Regions from separate parts of the Staphylococcus sp. GW821-FHT11H10 genome, predicted to be linked through region 3. Evidence: riboswitches for the same ligand, from Rfam matches in the RefSeq annotation. Region 3 holds a riboswitch; each other region holds the start of a gene.
The links. A riboswitch is a leader RNA that binds a small molecule or an ion and turns the genes downstream of it on or off. The one in region 3 is predicted to bind S-adenosylmethionine.
Positions count from the first base shown of each region.

Region 1 (4,257 bases), on a different contig from region 3:
CTGTTAATGGCTAATTCATGAATAAGTCATAAATCTAGGACAAAATGAATATGTTAGGGCTACATCGAAATTCGCAGTAGCCGACTAAACTGAGAAAATGCTCTTACCGAGCTTTTCTCAGTTTTTTTTTATCCTTACATATGAAATTCTAATATATTAAATTTAGTCCATATCCTCTTAGTATATTTCTAATAATTAATTGCATAAAATTCCACTTTTTCTTAATAAAGGGATGAAGTTAAAAGGGGTATTTTAGACTGCTTTCCAAGAGGTAAATCAACCGTTATAGTCAAAAAATAGACACATTTAAAATCCTTTCAAATCAATACTTCTAAGTAGTCTTTCAGTCTAACATCACACAACCCTGCGTCTAATGTTGTTGCCACTCTAGCATCCGTATATTAGACTAAAATTATTAGTATATTACTTTATAAAATTAAACAGAATAAAGGAGGTTACAAAGATGACATCACATGTGACATTTAAACAGGGCGTTAAAGAATGTATACCTACTTTATTAGGCTACGTTGGAATTGGACTATCATTTGGAATAGTGGCGGCTTCACAACACTTTAGTATTATCGAAATACTATTATTATGTTTGCTTGTGTATGCTGGTGCAGCACAATTTATTATATGTGCGCTTGTGGCTACTGGAACACCGATTTCTGCCATTGTCCTTACAACATTGATTGTCAATTCACGTTTCTTCCTACTTTCAATGACGTTGGCACCTAATTATAAAGATTATGGTATTTGGAATCGACTAGGCTTATCTTCAATTTTGACAGATGAAACCTTTGGCGTTGCAATCACGCCTCATTTAAAAGGGGAGAAGATAAACGATCGTTGGTTACATGGATTGAATCTAACTGCATATTCATTTTGGGCACTAGCAAGTATTGTTGGTGCGTTACTCGGTAAATACATATCTAATCCAGATATGTTAGGTCTCGATTTTGCGATTACCGCGATGTTTATCTTTTTAACAATGGCACAATTTGAATCAATCACTTCATCTAAACTTAAAATTTACATAGTACTTATCGTATTTGTCATCGTGATGATGCTCAGTTTAAGCTGGTTCATGCCGTCATACGTCGCAATTTTAATTGCATCTATGTTAGCAGCAACATTAGGGGTGGTGATGGATAAATGACAACATCTTGGCACATGTTTATATTAATCGTGTTGTGTGGACTTGTAACTTTAATTATTCGAGTAGTCCCATTCTTAATGATTTCACGTATTCAACTTTCAGAAACGGTAATTAAATGGTTATCGTTTATACCAATTACATTATTTACAGCACTTATCTTAGATGGCATTATCGAGCAACAAGAGGGCGTAGCAGGATATACACTCAATATCCCATTTGTTTTAGTAACAATTCCGACTGTTTTTGTTGCACTTTTTACACGAAGTCTTACGACAACAATATTAGTGGGTATTGTTCTTATAGCAGGTTTACGTTTCTTCTTTTAGAAAAGGTAGGACCTAACAACTAACAATTGAAGTTGGTTATACAATTAGATACAATAAAAGTCTAGAACATAAATGGTACATTGATACTATTTTATAAATACGCAGTAAATGAATAGAGATAAAAAACTTATTAAGAGAAGTGGAGGGACACGGCCCTGAGAAACTTCAGCAACCGGCGATGCATACGCACGGTGCTACTACCAACGAGATACTCGAATGATAAGTAATGGAGACAAATCGCCTCATACTTTAAGAATAGAGTATAGGCGATTTTTTTATTTAAAAGGAGGTAATCGCATGACCAATTACACAGTAGAAACATTAAATCTAGGACCCTTTACAACTGAATCAGGTGAAATGATTGATAATTTACAATTGCGTTATGAACATGTAGGCTATGCTGGTCAACCGCTTGTTGTAGTGTGTCACGCACTTACTGGTAATCATCTAACATATGGCACAGATGACGAGCCTGGTTGGTGGCGTGAAATTATAGACGGTGGTTATATGCCGATTTATGATTATCAATTTCTAACGTTTAATGTTATTGGTAGTCCCTTTGGTTCAAGTTCTCCTTTAACTAATCCAAATTTTCCAAAGCATTTAACTTTGAGAGATATTGTAAAAGCTATTGAACTGGGCATACACGCACTTGGTTTCAACAAGATTAATATTTTAATTGGTGGTAGCCTAGGTGGCATGCAAGTCATGGAGCTTCTATATAATCACCAATTCGAAGTGGATAAGGCGGTTATTCTAGCAGCAACTGATAAGACGTCATCATATAGTCGTGCTTTCAATGAAATTGCACGAGAAGCGATTCATATTGGTGGCAAAGAAGGTCTTAGTATTGCGCGACAATTAGGCTTTCTAACGTATCGTTCATCTAAAAGTTATGACCAACGCTTTTCACCAGATGAAGTGGTGAGTTATCAACGACATCAAGGTAATAAATTTAAAGAAACGTATGATTTGTCATGTTATTTAACAATGCTAAATGTATTAGATAGCCATAATGTTGATCGCGGACGTACTAATGTAGATGATGTTTATCAATCTCTGGATACTAAGGTCTTAACAATGGGCTTTACAGATGATTTATTATATCCAGATGATCAAGTGAGGGCAGTAGGGGAGCGATTTAAATATCATCGTCATTTCTTTGTTCCAGATAATGTAGGTCATGATGGCTTTTTATTAAATTTTAATGATTGGGCACCTAACTTGTATCATTTTCTTAAAGTAACGAAATTTAAGCGGAAATAGACGAAACGGGTAGGTCGCTATGGAAGTAAAAACACATTGTTATAGTCTTATGCTATACCTCAATCTTCACAATTTGTTTTAATTTTGCTTAGAGGTTAAAATAGAAGTTATAGTCAAAATAGTATAGGAGTGGCGAATTTGTTTTCAAAAGTACATCCTAAAGCAACAATTATAGGAACAATTGCACTTGTTATGGTTGCTTTAGTTACGTATGTATTACCAGTACTTGGATTAATTCTATGTTTATTCGCTACAATTCCAGGTATTATTTTATGGAATAAGTCTATTCCATCATTTGGAATTGGAGCTTTGATCACAGTAATTCTTACCACATTGTTGGGTAATACATTTGTATTAAGTGCCATGATTTTAGTTTTAATACTTAGCTTTATTATTGGCCAATTATTGAAAGAACGTGCCTCTAAAGAACGCATCTTATTTATAGCTACAACATATTTAAGTATATTTACTTTAGTCGCATTTATGTTATTACAAACGTTTAAAAAGATACCTAGCGCTACGACATTAATTAAGCCTTTTAAAGATACAATGCATAATGCTGTTGTAACATCAGGTGTTGAAGCAGATTATAAAACAATCTTAGAAGAAGGCTTTCGTCAAATGGCAGTTCAACTTCCAAGTTTTATTATCATTACGGTCTTTATTTTAGTCTTAATTAACTTAATTATTACATTTCCAATTCTTCGTAAATTTAAAGTAGCTACACCAATTTTTAAACCTTTATTTGCTTGGCAGCTTAACCGTTCATTACTGTGGGTATATATGGTTGTTTTACTTTGTGTAATGTTCGCTACTGAACCAAGTACTTTCCAAAGTATCGTGTTAAATTTCGAAGTTGTGTTATCATTACTGATGTATATCCAAGGATTAAGTGTAATTCATTTCTTTGGTAAAGCAAAACGTATACCAAACGCTGTAACGATATTGCTGATGGTTGTGGGGACAATTATTACACCAGCAACACATATCATTGCATTACTTGGCGTACTTGATTTAGGAATTAATTTAAAACGAATGATTAAAAAATGACTTTAAAAAGTGAATAGAGGTGGAATAATGAACCGTCAATCCACTAAGAAGGCTCTACTGATACCATTTATTTTAATGGTACTTACTTCGATTGCACTTGTAGTTGTATGGTTTATCTTTAAACCATTAGTCGCTACAATTGCAGCAGCTATTTTAGTCGTGATGATTATTATTAGCATCGTGTTAGTCAGACAAGCCTTATTGAAAATGGATAATTATGTGGATAACTTAAGTGGTCACATCTCGGCTGGAAGCAACAGAGCAATTAAACGATTACCTATTGGTATGGTCGTGCTTGATGCTGATGACCATATTGAATGGATTAACCAGTACATGTCTGAACACTTAGAAACGAATGTCATCTCAGAACCAGTCAATGAAGTTTTTCCGAATATTTTAAAGCAGCTTGAAAAGGTACAAGAAGTTGAAATCGAACATGGTCAATATCATTACCAC
Region 1 is NZ_JBXARC010000007.1:62,760-67,016, forward strand. It holds gene serS (serine--tRNA ligase) at 1-14, shown strand, start outside; gene AC1RRU_RS05645 (AzlC family ABC transporter permease) at 464-1,159, shown strand; gene AC1RRU_RS05650 (AzlD domain-containing protein) at 1,156-1,485, shown strand; SAM riboswitch class I at 1,610-1,711, shown strand; gene metX (homoserine O-acetyltransferase MetX) at 1,783-2,751, shown strand; gene AC1RRU_RS05660 (YybS family protein) at 2,875-3,801, shown strand; gene AC1RRU_RS05665 (DHH family phosphoesterase) at 3,829-4,257, shown strand, end outside.
Region 1: linked by a shared signal. The riboswitch ahead of metX (homoserine O-acetyltransferase MetX) and the one ahead of AC1RRU_RS04755 (MetQ/NlpA family ABC transporter substrate-binding protein) in region 3 are both predicted to bind S-adenosylmethionine.

Region 2 (4,257 bases), on a different contig from region 3:
ATAGTATCATCAAATTAATTTTTCAAATTAGATAACTATTCTATATCCTATTTATTAAATGTTTCTGATAAGAATGATTCTACTTGTTCAGGTGATTTAGCATTAGCAGAGTGTAAATGCGCAAGTTTATTGCCATTTTCAAATACTAATAAGCTAGGAATACCCATTACATCATTATCTGCAGCTACATCTTCGAGTTCATCACGGTTAACAGTATACCAATCATAGTCATTATATTTTTCGACGATTGGATCAATCCACATGTCCATAGATTTACAATCAGGACACCAACCAGCTTCAAATTTTACGATAACTGGTTTATCGCTTTCAATTGTTGATTTAAACGCATCAGTTGTATTAATACTTTGCATAATAAACGCTCCTTTAGATAATTACTAAATGTATTATAACGAATAATTTCCTTTAATTAAAAAATTAAGCTTAAAATATAGAGCGTTTACATAGATTATCTGATATATTTAAATTAAGACAGAATAGGAGGTTACATCTGAATGATTAAATTTTATCAATATTCAAATTGCACAACTTGTAAAAAAGCCGCAAAATTTTTAGATACACATGGCGTAAGTTACGAACCAATTGATATTGTACAACACACACCAACTAAAAAAGAGTTTGAAGAAATTATCGATAAAACAGGTGTAGAGGTTAATAAATTATTTAATACCCATGGTGCTAAATATAAAGAACTAGGGTTAAAAGATAAATTAAAAGATTTATCAACTGATGAAAAATTAAATTTATTAGCTTCAGATGGCATGTTAGTTAAACGACCATTAGCTATTGCTGGAGATAATATCACATTAGGATTTAAAGAAGATCAATACAAAGAAATTTGGTTATAGTTTAAAATTACAAATTCTAATTATATAAATTATTGTAACTTTTTGTTTTAATAGTTGAATGAAAACTTACGGTATGGCATCATTAAATTGTAATTAATTTTAGGAGGGGATTCTCGTGGCAGTACCGAGCGAATTAAAATATTCTAAAGAACATGAATGGGTAAAAGTTGAAGGCAACACAGTAACAATTGGTATTACTGAATACGCACAAGGTGAATTAGGTGATATCGTATTCGTTGAATTACCAGAAGTTGATGACGAAATCAACGAAGGGGATACTTTTGGTAGTGTAGAATCAGTTAAAACTGTTTCTGAATTATATGCGCCAGTATCTGGTAAAGTTGTTGAATCAAATGAAGAATTAGAAGATAGTCCTGAGTTTGTTAACGAATCACCATATGAGAAAGCATGGATGGTTAAAGTTGAACTTAGCGATGAAAGCCAATTAGATGATTTATTATCAGCTGATCAATACAAAGAAATGATTGGTGAATAATTAATTTAAACTCCTTGATTGCGGTCATGGAGTTTTTATTTTGCCTATTTTTTGTAAATAATAATCAACAAATTTTAAAATTTATACTTTGTTGATATAAAATGTTAAGTAATCGTAAATAATGTTTAATCTATTAGCGTTATGTGAAAAAGTAACTGATTGTTTATTATCGACTTAGAAGGTGGATTATCATGGCAATTTTAAATAAAGTTATTATTGTTGAAGGCAAATCTGATAAGAAGAGAGTACAACAAGTCATCGCTGAACCTATAAATATTATTTGTACGCATGGTACAATGAGTATTGATAAATTAGATGACATGATTGAAACATTATATGAAAAGCAAGTCTTTGTTCTAGCAGACTCAGATGACGAAGGTGAAAAGATAAGAAAATGGTTTAAACGTCATCTTAGCGAATGTGAACATATCTATGTGGATAAAACATTTTGTGAGGTAGCTAGATGCCCAAAGAATTATCTTGCGCATGTATTGAGTAAACATGGTTTTACAGTTCGTAAAGAGAAACGTCTAATTCCTAATTTAACGACTGAAAGGTTAGTAATCATGCATGAGTAAATCTGTAGAAATAGAAGATATTTGTGAGAATTTTAATAAAGAAAAACATCTAATTTTTGGATACACACCGATGTGTGGTACTTGTAAAATGTCAGAGCGAATGCTAGATATTGCGAATGAAATACTACAATTACCCGTTAAAAAAATCGATTTGAATTACCATCCTAAATATAGTGAGCGTAACAAAATTATGTCAGTTCCTGTTCTAATAGTAATGAATAAAGATATAGAAATAGATAGAATCTATGCTTTTCAATCTGTTCCTTATTTGTTAGAAAAGTTAAAATAATTATTGACGAAATTATAGTGCAATGGTAGGATATAAATTAATTAAATAGTGCGAAAATTCTTATCAAGAGAGGTGGAGGGATGTGCCCTATGAAGCCCGGCAACCGTCTAGTTATAGAAATGGTGCCAATTCACATAAAGTTGATTACTTTAGAAGATGAGAGAAAGATGAATCAATGCTTTCTCAACTTTGCTAAAGTGAGAAAGCATTTTTTAATTACATAATGATTTTTAAGGAGGCACTAAACGTGATTGAGTTAAATCAAGTTGTAAAACGTTATCACACTAAAGATAAAGATGTACTAGCAGTTGATAACGTTAACTTAAATATAGAAACGGGCTCTATTTTCGGAGTTATCGGATTCTCTGGTGCTGGTAAAAGTACGTTAATCAGAATGTTCAATAATTTAGAAGAACCTACTTCTGGCGATATTATTATAGATGGCGATAATATTAACAAACTTTCAAAAGCAGAATTAAGAAGAAAACGACAAAAAGTAAGTATGGTATTCCAACACTTTAATTTATTATGGTCACGAACAGTACTTCGAAATATCACGTTCCCTTTAGAAATTGCAGGGTATTCTAAAACCAAAGCAAATGAAAGGGCGAAAGAATTAATTGACCTTGTTGGTTTAAATGGCAGAGAAAATGCTTATCCATCAGAATTATCAGGTGGGCAGAAACAACGTGTGGGTATTGCAAGAGCTTTGGCTAATGAACCTGACGTCCTCTTATGTGACGAAGCTACAAGCGCATTAGATCCACAAACAACAGATGAGATTTTAGACCTACTGCTAAAAATTAAAGAACGTGAAAACCTTACAATCGTGATTATCACTCATGAAATGCATGTTATCAGACGTGTTTGTGATGAAGTAGCCGTTATGGAAAGTGGACGTGTAATTGAGCAAGGTAAAGTAACGCAAGTATTTGAAAATCCACAACATGAAGTTACAAGACGATTTGTGAAAGATGATTTGGATGATGATTTTGAAGAATCAATCAAACATCTAGAACCATTAGATTCAGATGCATACATTGTTAGACTTAATTTCAATGGTGGTAATACGACTGAACCAGTTGTATCTTACATAAGTAAAACGCATAACATTGATATAAATATTCTTGAAGCAAACATAAAAAATACCCGTGGTGGTTCTGTCGGGTTCTTGGTGGTTCATATTCCACATATTGCTGAAACAGAGTTTGAGACATTTAAAGAAGATTTACATCAGCAACATGTAAATGTGGAGGTGGTTAAGCATGGATAAATCTTATGGTGATATTTTTAAAGAGATGATTACAATGCCTAACGTCCAATGGCCTGAAGTATGGCAAGCCATTTATGAAACATTATATATGACTGTAGTTTCAACTATTTTCGCATTTATTTTTGGATTGATTTTAGGAGTATTATTATTCTTATCAGCTAAGAGTAATTCTAAAGGTGCTAGAGTCTTTTATAGCATCGTTTCATTTATTGTTAACTTATTCCGAGCGATTCCATTTATCATTTTAATCTTGTTATTAATTCCATTTACAAGTGTGATCCTTGGAACAATAAGTGGTCCAACTGGTGCCTTACCAGCTCTAGTTATTGGTGCAGCACCATTCTATGCAAGATTAGTAGAAATTGCCTTCAAAGAAATAGATAAAGGTGTTATCGAAGCGGCTTGGTCAATGGGAGCTAGTACTTGGACAGTTGTCCGAAAAGTATTACTACCTGAGGCAATGCCAGCACTAGTTTCAGGTATTACTGTAACAGCAATCGCATTAGTTGGTTCTACTGCAATTGCAGGTGTAATTGGTGCAGGTGGTTTAGGTAACTTAGCTTACTTAACAGGTTTCACTCGTAACCAAAACGATGTCATTTTAGTTTCAACTGTATTTATTTTAATTATCGTATTTATAATTCAATTTATTGGGGATTGGATTACAAATAAAATTGACAAACGCTAAAAGAAAAGAGGAATGATTCAATGAAAAAACTTTTAAGCTTATTTTTAGTATTAACATTAACAGTCGT
Region 2 is NZ_JBXARC010000006.1:1,523-5,779, reverse strand. It holds gene AC1RRU_RS04840 (thioredoxin family protein) at 48-371, opposite strand; gene AC1RRU_RS04835 (arsenate reductase family protein) at 513-866, shown strand; gene gcvH (glycine cleavage system protein GcvH) at 982-1,362, shown strand; gene AC1RRU_RS04825 (toprim domain-containing protein) at 1,554-1,940, shown strand; gene AC1RRU_RS04820 (thioredoxin family protein) at 1,933-2,229, shown strand; SAM riboswitch class I at 2,287-2,392, shown strand; gene AC1RRU_RS04815 (methionine ABC transporter ATP-binding protein) at 2,477-3,502, shown strand; gene AC1RRU_RS04810 (methionine ABC transporter permease) at 3,495-4,190, shown strand; gene AC1RRU_RS04805 (MetQ/NlpA family ABC transporter substrate-binding protein) at 4,211-4,257, shown strand, end outside.
Region 2: linked by a shared signal. The riboswitch ahead of AC1RRU_RS04815 (methionine ABC transporter ATP-binding protein) and the one ahead of AC1RRU_RS04755 (MetQ/NlpA family ABC transporter substrate-binding protein) in region 3 are both predicted to bind S-adenosylmethionine.

Region 3 (4,257 bases):
GATGTGCCGGTGCCTCAAGTGTCTCTATGATTTCTTTACGACCAACAATAGCAGACATCGGTAATCCACCTGCTAGTGATTTACCAAATGTAATTAAATCCGGTGTGAAATTAAAGTGATCAATTGAACTCCATGTACCAGTTCGCCCTAACCCCTGTTGAATATCGTCTACAGCAATTAGAATACCATGTTCACGGCATAACGCTTCTAATGCCTCAAAGTAACCATCTACAGGTTCTAATAGACCTCCGTCACCTTGGATTGTTTCTACAACTATACAAGCCACTTCATCCGCTGGCACATATTTCGCAAACATTTCTTTTAATGGTGCAAGATACTCTTCAACTGTATTTGCATTTGGCTGCTCAAACATCCCTCTATATTTATCAGGGAATGGAATATGATAAAATCCATTCAATAATGGTCCATAGTGTTTGCGCATATTTAAACTAATGGCAGACATGGATAATGACCCAAATGTTGACCCATGATATGCATTTGTGAAACTAATAATGTAAGGGCGCCCCGTATAAGCTCTCGCAAATTTAATAATACCGTCATTCGCATCAGACCCACTTAATCCAAACGTTACACGCTTTTCATAGTCACCTGGAGCAATTTCACATAGCTTTTTAGATAATTTTACTGCTGGTTCATGATACATATATGCTGGTGTATAATGAATAAATTTCTCAGCTTGTTTCTTAATCGCTTCAGTAACTGGTTTAGGTGCGTGTCCTACATTTTGTGAACTTGCACTTGATAATAAATCAATATATTCTTTACCATCCACATCTACTAGTGTCGCACCATAACCATGGTCAATGGCTAATGGATAGTATTTTATTCTCCCTGATGCGGCGAAGTATTTCCCATCTTCATTAATTAATTCCTCTGCTTTACTCATATCGGCTCATCCTCCCAAGATAGACCATCCCTTTTGCTTCCCTCTATTTGAAAAGTTCTACGGCCCTCTAAATAAACACTATTTAAGTGATAATATTCAATATATTACTAATAATTGTCAGATTTGTAAATATTTTCTGAATAATCAAAAATAATTAAAGTTTATAATTTTTGGTATTTATTATTTTTTTTTAAAAAGAACCCACAAAGCTATTACTTTGCGGGTAGTTTAATATGGATAATTATTTACTTTCGTATGGAATTACATCGTCTCCATATTCTTTCTTAATATAATCTTTAATTTCTTTCGATTGCATAACTTTTAATAATTCTTGGAACTTTTTATCTTTTTTATGTCCTTCTTGTACAGCAATAATATTGGCAAACGGAGATGATTTACCTTCCATAACAATTGCATCTTTAGAAGGTTTCAAACCATTATCGATGGCATAGTTAGAATTCATAATCACTGCTGCTCCTTCACCGTTTTTATATGTCTTTGGTAAAAACTCAGCCCCTTGTTGATGATTGAATTTTAAATTCTTTTTATTTTCAGCGATATCTTCAAACTTAGCATCTTCAATTTTGACACCTTTTTTCAACTTAATGAGACCTTCATCTACAAAGAATGATAAAAATCGTCCTTCTTCCGCTGGATTATTTGAAACATAAATCGTTGAACCTTCAGGAATATCTTTTAGATTTTTATATTTTTTACTGTATACGCCCATTGGAGTTGTAAATACTTTACCTAATTCTTCTATTTTATATCCATGACTCTTCTTTTCAGCTTTTAAATAAGGTACATGTTGGAAGAAGTTCGCATCTACATCACCTTTATCTAATAGTTTATTTGGCACTTTATAATCATTTACCTCTTTAACTTCTAAATCATAACCTTTTTTCTTTAATTGTTCTTTAGCTTTCTTCAACACATCTCCATGGGGTGCAGGTGAAGCAGCAACCGTGATTTTTTTATTATCCTCTTTATCTTTGCCACATCCAGCTAATACAATAACTAAAACTAAAATACTTATAACACTTAACCATTTTTTCATGTATATCGACACCTCTTTTTTAATAATGATTCAATTACACTTCAACTCTTAAATAGTTAGAAGACATAAAAAAATACTTTCTATTATTTAAGAGAAAGTATCGATACACTTTCTCTTATCTCTTAAAGTATTGTCTACTTTATGTGAATTAGCACCATTTCGTTAAACGACGGTTGCTGGGCTTCTTAGGGCACATCCCTCCACCACTCTTGATAAGAGTTAACAAGTTTTATTGAATTGTTATTATATTAGCATTGGATAGTGTTTGGGTCAATATCATTTTTTAAATATTCTAAATTTTTAAAATGTGTGATTTCCTTCATCATAGGGAATAGCTTGTTAAACTCATTTGAAGGATGGATAATTATGATACGATACGGCTACCACTTTCTTAGTGCATTACTGATTAGCATTTTATTATTGCTTATCATGTTTACTATAGATGTCGTAACACACACGACGCACCTAACCTTGTTATTAATCAATATCGATTTCATTGCTGACCCAAATCAAACACCACTGATTTTAGAACTATTGATTCATATTGTCATTGGATTTTTAATTTACATCACATTTCTAATTATTTATAAATTTTTCAAACCTTTTTACAAAATAAGTTATTTATTACTGATCATCATTTTTCTAATATTATATCCATTACTTATTCTATTGGCACAACGTTCATTTTTTCAATTTAGTTGGACAGAATACGGTTTATGGATGATTGCACATTTGATTTTCACTGTTTGCATGGCATGGTCTATCCCTTACTTTTCTAAAAAGAAATGGTAAGTTAGCATCATTAAATTTAGTATCACGATTACTTATATTCATAAAAACTTTAATATTGTAAATCTAACTTTACAAATATGTCATTCTTTAAGCTAATTTAAAGTTTCAATATGGTTTACTTTAAACCCCTATTTTAATTAATTCTGAGTGTTACACTAAGGCTGTAAAAGATAAATAATGAAATGGGGTTTTCATTGTGATGAAGGTTTCTCTATTTGCGTCAACACTTATTTCAAGTACAGTATTATTAACTGCTTTTAGTGGACATCAAGCTTTTGCTGCTGATATCGTTACTAAGAATAACGCACAAGAAGTTGCTTCAGAGGCGTTATCAAATAGTGGAGGTAATCCAGATTTACAAAACTTTGGAAAAGTAATCGACAAAGGGGACTATTTTGAAATTAAAAGCCATAATAAAGCAAATGCTGGTTTAGGGGTTTATAAAGTTCATAAAAATGGCCAAGTCGAATATAAAAATGATAAATATAGTAACTTTAATCAACTTCAAAGTGGAGAAACATATGTTGAACACGGTATTGCAAATGCTGCTGAATTAGATGATCTAAAGGAAGAAGCATCTAAAATTAATTCTGTAGATTGTGCGCGTGAATTAAATTCATATTATGTCGGTAACGTTAAATCTAACGAAGTGCCTTCGTCTCAATCAGTAAAAAAACAAGGTAACCATAATAGCACAAATGCTCAATCTTCATTACCTGAAACTGGTCATTCAGACAGTGAACAATCCATTCAATTATTAGGTAGCATTTTCTTATTACTAGGCGGTGCGTTAGTAGCTAAACAATCTCATAAAAAAATCTCATAGAAAAAACGAGATGACTTCAAAGTCATCTCGCCTTTTTTATTATTGATTGCTGTTCCCATTCTCTTCAGTACTATCTTTTTTATTGTCGTCTTTATTGTCTTGCTGTTTTGTATCTTGCTCTACACCTTCTGGGTCACGTTCTTTCGCGCTACCTTTTTTAGGATTATAGTTTGCACCTTCAGTATATTCGTTACCCGCATTCCATAGTAAGAACTCATTCACACCATTATCTTTTAAAGCCTGAACTTGTTCAGATACTGCTTTGGCATCATAATCAATATAATTACCATCACCTAAATATGATGCTGTGAAATCTTGAATCCATGGACGAGAAATTGGTTTTTTCTTACCTAGTGAATCTAGTAAACTATTTTCTTTTTGAATGTATCGATTTACTGTTTTGTACGGTTCTGTATCCGGAGCATCTAAACCAAAGTCACCGTTACTCCAATGTGAAGGATAAATCATTGATGAAATCGCATCTACATTTTCAGACATTTTAGGGAAACTTTGACCAATGCCTGGTGCGTTTTTAACTAATGCAGAATAGCCAAATACGTCTGCCGATACGTTAACACCCATTGGTTTCAACTCTTTATTAGCATGTTCTAAGAATTTTGTAATTGTATCAACACGTTGATCACCTGAACTTAACTTGCTATTTTTGTAGTCACC
Region 3 is NZ_JBXARC010000005.1:117,742-121,998, reverse strand. It holds gene AC1RRU_RS04760 (aspartate aminotransferase family protein) at 1-907, opposite strand, end outside; gene AC1RRU_RS04755 (MetQ/NlpA family ABC transporter substrate-binding protein) at 1,149-1,964, opposite strand; SAM riboswitch class I at 2,077-2,183, opposite strand; gene AC1RRU_RS04750 (hypothetical protein) at 2,331-2,756, shown strand; gene AC1RRU_RS04745 (LPXTG cell wall anchor domain-containing protein) at 2,956-3,582, shown strand; gene AC1RRU_RS04740 (putative glycoside hydrolase) at 3,622-4,257, opposite strand, start outside.

Region 4 (4,257 bases), on a different contig from region 3:
AATCAACAGCACCACGCTCGTTAACCACAGTATTCTCTAATATAGTACCGTATTGAATCGCGTTATAAATTTGAGGTTCTTTTTCTTTAGAAAGGTTGATTGCTTTTGCGTAACAACCGCCTTCAATATTGAAAATACCATTTTTATTCCAACCGTGTTCATCATCACCAATCAATTTTCTATCCGGTGCTGCTGATAAAGTTGTTTTACCTGTACCTGATAATCCGAAGAATAAGGCTACGTCTCCTTTATCTCCAACATTCGCAGAACAATGCATACTCATAATATCTTGCATTGGAAGCAAGTAGTTCATTACTGAGAAGATACCTTTTTTCATCTCACCAGCATACTCTGTACCACCAATTAAAATGGTTTTATGTTTGAATGAAATGATAACAAAAGTTTCTGATTTAGTTCCATCAACTTCAGGATCAGCTTTAAAGTGAGGTGCTGAAACAATTGTGAAGTTAGGTTTTATATTACTAGCTTCTTCTTTAGAATCTGGGCGGATAAACATGTTTTGAGCAAAAAGGTTATGCCATGCAAGTTCATTGATAACTGTAAGTTTCAATTGTGTGTCTTTGTCACTACCTGCATAACCATTAAAAACGTAAAGTTCGTCTTTTTTATCAAGATAGTCTAAAACTTTAGAGTAGAGATTTAAGAAAGTTTCTTCATCGATAGGTTGGTTGATATCTCCCCAATGAATATTATCTTTATAAGAAGGTTCTGTAACAATGAATTTATCTTTAGGTGAACGTCCAGTGTATTTACCTGTGCTTGCATTGATAGCACCAAGTTCAGTTAATTCTCCTTCATTATTATCCATAATTTTGTAATAAAGTTGAGTTGTTGAAAGCTGAAAAAGAGAGCTTTCTTTTTCCAATAATTTTTTAATTTTAGGTGTTTCGCCGTATGTATCTACTGACATACCCAATCCCTCCAGCGTGTGTTATAGAAATTCAATATTGTAAGCCTTTACATGAAAATAGTATAACATAATGCCGTAATTATTCCACCTGGAAAAGACAAAAAAACATGTAAAAACAAAATTGACATTAATAAATGAATTAGGTAGTATAGTTCTTAACGGATTCTCTTATCCTGAGTGGTGGAGGGACATGGACCCAATGAAACCCAGCAACCTCTTTTTTTAAAGAAAGGTGCCAAACCGTTTGCAGACATATACTCGTCTGAACGATAAGAGCGAATGGACGTTTAAGAGCCTTCTCTCTGTCTTGAATAGTGAAGAAGGCTCTTTTATTTTTGAGCTCACAATTAAAAGAGAATTTTCGTAAATATAGTTATAAAAGGAGCAAATCATGACTTATAATAAACGTTTATTTACTTCAGAATCAGTGACAGAAGGACATCCAGATAAGATTGCTGACCAAGTATCTGATGCCATTTTAGATGAAATCTTAAAAGATGATCCTAATGCACGTGTTGCTTGTGAAACTACTGTAACAACTGGAATGGCTCTAATTTCAGGTGAAATATCTACATCAACTTATGTAGATATACCTAAAGTTGTAAGAGAAACAATTAAAGGTATTGGCTACACTCGTGCTAAATATGGCTATGATTACCAAACTATGGCAGTTTTAACTGCAATCGATGAGCAGTCACCTGATATTGCACAAGGTGTCGACAAAGCACTTGAATACAGAAATGATATTTCAGAAGAAGAGATTGAAGCTACTGGTGCCGGTGACCAAGGTTTAATGTTCGGATATGCTACAAATGAAACAGAAACATATATGCCTCTACCTATCTTTTTATCTCATCAATTAGCGAAGCGTTTATCAGATGTACGTAAAGATGGTATTCTAGATTATTTAAGACCTGATGGTAAGGTTCAAGTTACAGTTGAATACGACGAATCAGATAAACCTAAGCGTATTGATACGATTGTAGTGTCATCTCAACATGCGGATGACATTGAATTAGAACAAATTCAAAGTGACATTAAAGAACATGTAATATACCCAACAGTTCCTGAAGGATTAATTGATAATGAAACGAAATTCTTTATCAATCCTACTGGAAGATTTGTTATCGGTGGACCTCAAGGTGATGCTGGATTAACAGGACGTAAAATCATTGTTGATACTTATGGTGGTTATGCACGTCATGGAGGAGGTTGCTTTAGTGGTAAAGACCCAACTAAAGTAGACCGATCAGCAGCTTATGCGGCAAGATATGTAGCTAAAAATATTGTTGCTGCAGGACTAGCAGACCAATGTGAAGTACAACTTGCTTATGCTATTGGAGTGGCTGAACCAGTTTCAATTTCAATTGATACATTTAAAACGGGCAAAGTTTCCGAGGCTCAACTTGTTGAAGCTGTCAGAGCTAACTTTGATTTACGTCCAGCAGGCATCATTAAAATGTTAGACTTAAAGCATCCTATATACAAACAAACTGCTGCTTATGGTCACTTTGGTAGAACGGATGTATTGTTACCATGGGAGAAATTAGATAAAGTCAATGTATTAAAAGATGCTGTTCAAGCTTAATAAACGCTTTAAATAATATAAAAGAAATTGTCGAAATTATAGATAGTTTCCATTATAATTAGATTTACTGATAGATTAAAGGAGCGTTGATTTAATGAATTCATTTGGACCAATCGAAATTGGTTTAATCGTAGCAATTGTAGTTGCAATTATCTGTTTAATATTATTCTTAGTTACACTTAAAAGTAAAAACAATATTAAACAGAAAACAAAAGAAGAATACGACTTAAAAGAAAAGCAAATGAAAGCGTCACATGACGAAGCCCTAGAGAAAGAACGCATACAAAATAAAAAGCAAGTTACTAAACAAAAAGAAGATTTTGATGCAACTGTAAGCGGTAAAGATCGTGAAATTGATGCATTGAAACTATTCTCAAAAAACAAAAGTGAATATGTTACAGATATGCGCTTAATTGGAATTAGAGATCGTTTAGTGAAAGAAAAACGTATTAGACCTGAAGATATGCATATTATGGCAAACATCTTCTTACCAAGTAATGAATTCAATGATATTGAACGCATTAGTCACCTTGTACTTACTCGTACAGGTCTATATATTATAGATTCTCAACTATTAAAAGGGCATGTTTATCAAGGTATAAGTGATAAGCAATTTAACGAATTGCCTATGATGGAGCATGTATTTAGTACTTTAGATTTAGATGCTAAGTCACCTCAAACGCTAGTACTCGATCAAAATGAAGATAAATCTTCGTTGTCATTCGTTAATTATTCAGATCAACTTACTTCAATTGAAAAGTTAGCGTCAGACTTGCAAACACAATTAGGTGCTAAATATACGCCAACTGCGATTTTATACTTTAATCCTAAACACGATGGAGACGTAACGATTTCAAATTATGCACAAAGTTCAAGTGTTAAAGTTCTAGTTGGACCTGATCAATTAGATGAGTTCTTTAATAAATTTGTATTCCATGGACGTATTCAATATAACGTAGATGAATTACAAAATGTTATGGATAAAATTGAATCATTTAATTAGTATTAGAGCCTGGGACATAAATAATATGATGATGCTATTTTGCAAATTCGCAGTAGCTGACTGAACTGAAAATGCGCTTAACTCAAGCTTTTTTCAGTTCTAGTCATCCTTGCGGGGGTGGGACGACGAATTTAAAAAGAATTCTGTCCCACTCCCTTTTTAATTTTGAGGAGAAGCTTATTTAAATAATAAACTAAACTAATATTAAAGTTTTCAATATGGACATTTTTGGGAATAGAGTAGTAATTATTAAAATAAGAAGAAAAGAGGTTTCTTTTATGGAAACAATTGAATTTTATAATGGTCACACAATGCCTAAAGTTGGAATTGGTACTTTTAGAGTAGAAAATAACGATGAATGTAAGGAGGCAGTTAAGCATGCAATTGTCTCAGGTTATCGTAGTATTGATACAGCTAAAGTATATGGTAATGAAGAACAAGTTGGTTTAGGCATTAAGGAAGGTCTAGAAGCTACTGGGTTAGAACGTAAAGATTTATTCATTACATCAAAACTATATTTTGAAGATTTTGGGCGTGAAAATGTTGCAAATGCTTATGAAACAAGTATCAATAAATTAGGACTAGATTATTTAGATTTATATCTTGTTCATTGGCCTGGTACCAATGAAGCAATAATGATTGATACATGGAAAGGTATGGAAGATTTATATAAAGATGATAAGGTTAAAAATATTGGTGTAAGTAACTTCAATGCAGAACACTTTGAAGCTTTAT
Region 4 is NZ_JBXARC010000035.1:5,670-9,926, forward strand. It holds gene pckA (phosphoenolpyruvate carboxykinase (ATP)) at 1-931, opposite strand, end outside; SAM riboswitch class I at 1,097-1,207, shown strand; gene metK (methionine adenosyltransferase) at 1,323-2,519, shown strand; gene AC1RRU_RS12055 (hypothetical protein) at 2,614-3,522, shown strand; gene AC1RRU_RS12060 (aldo/keto reductase) at 3,801-4,257, shown strand, end outside.
Region 4: linked by a shared signal. The riboswitch ahead of metK (methionine adenosyltransferase) and the one ahead of AC1RRU_RS04755 (MetQ/NlpA family ABC transporter substrate-binding protein) in region 3 are both predicted to bind S-adenosylmethionine.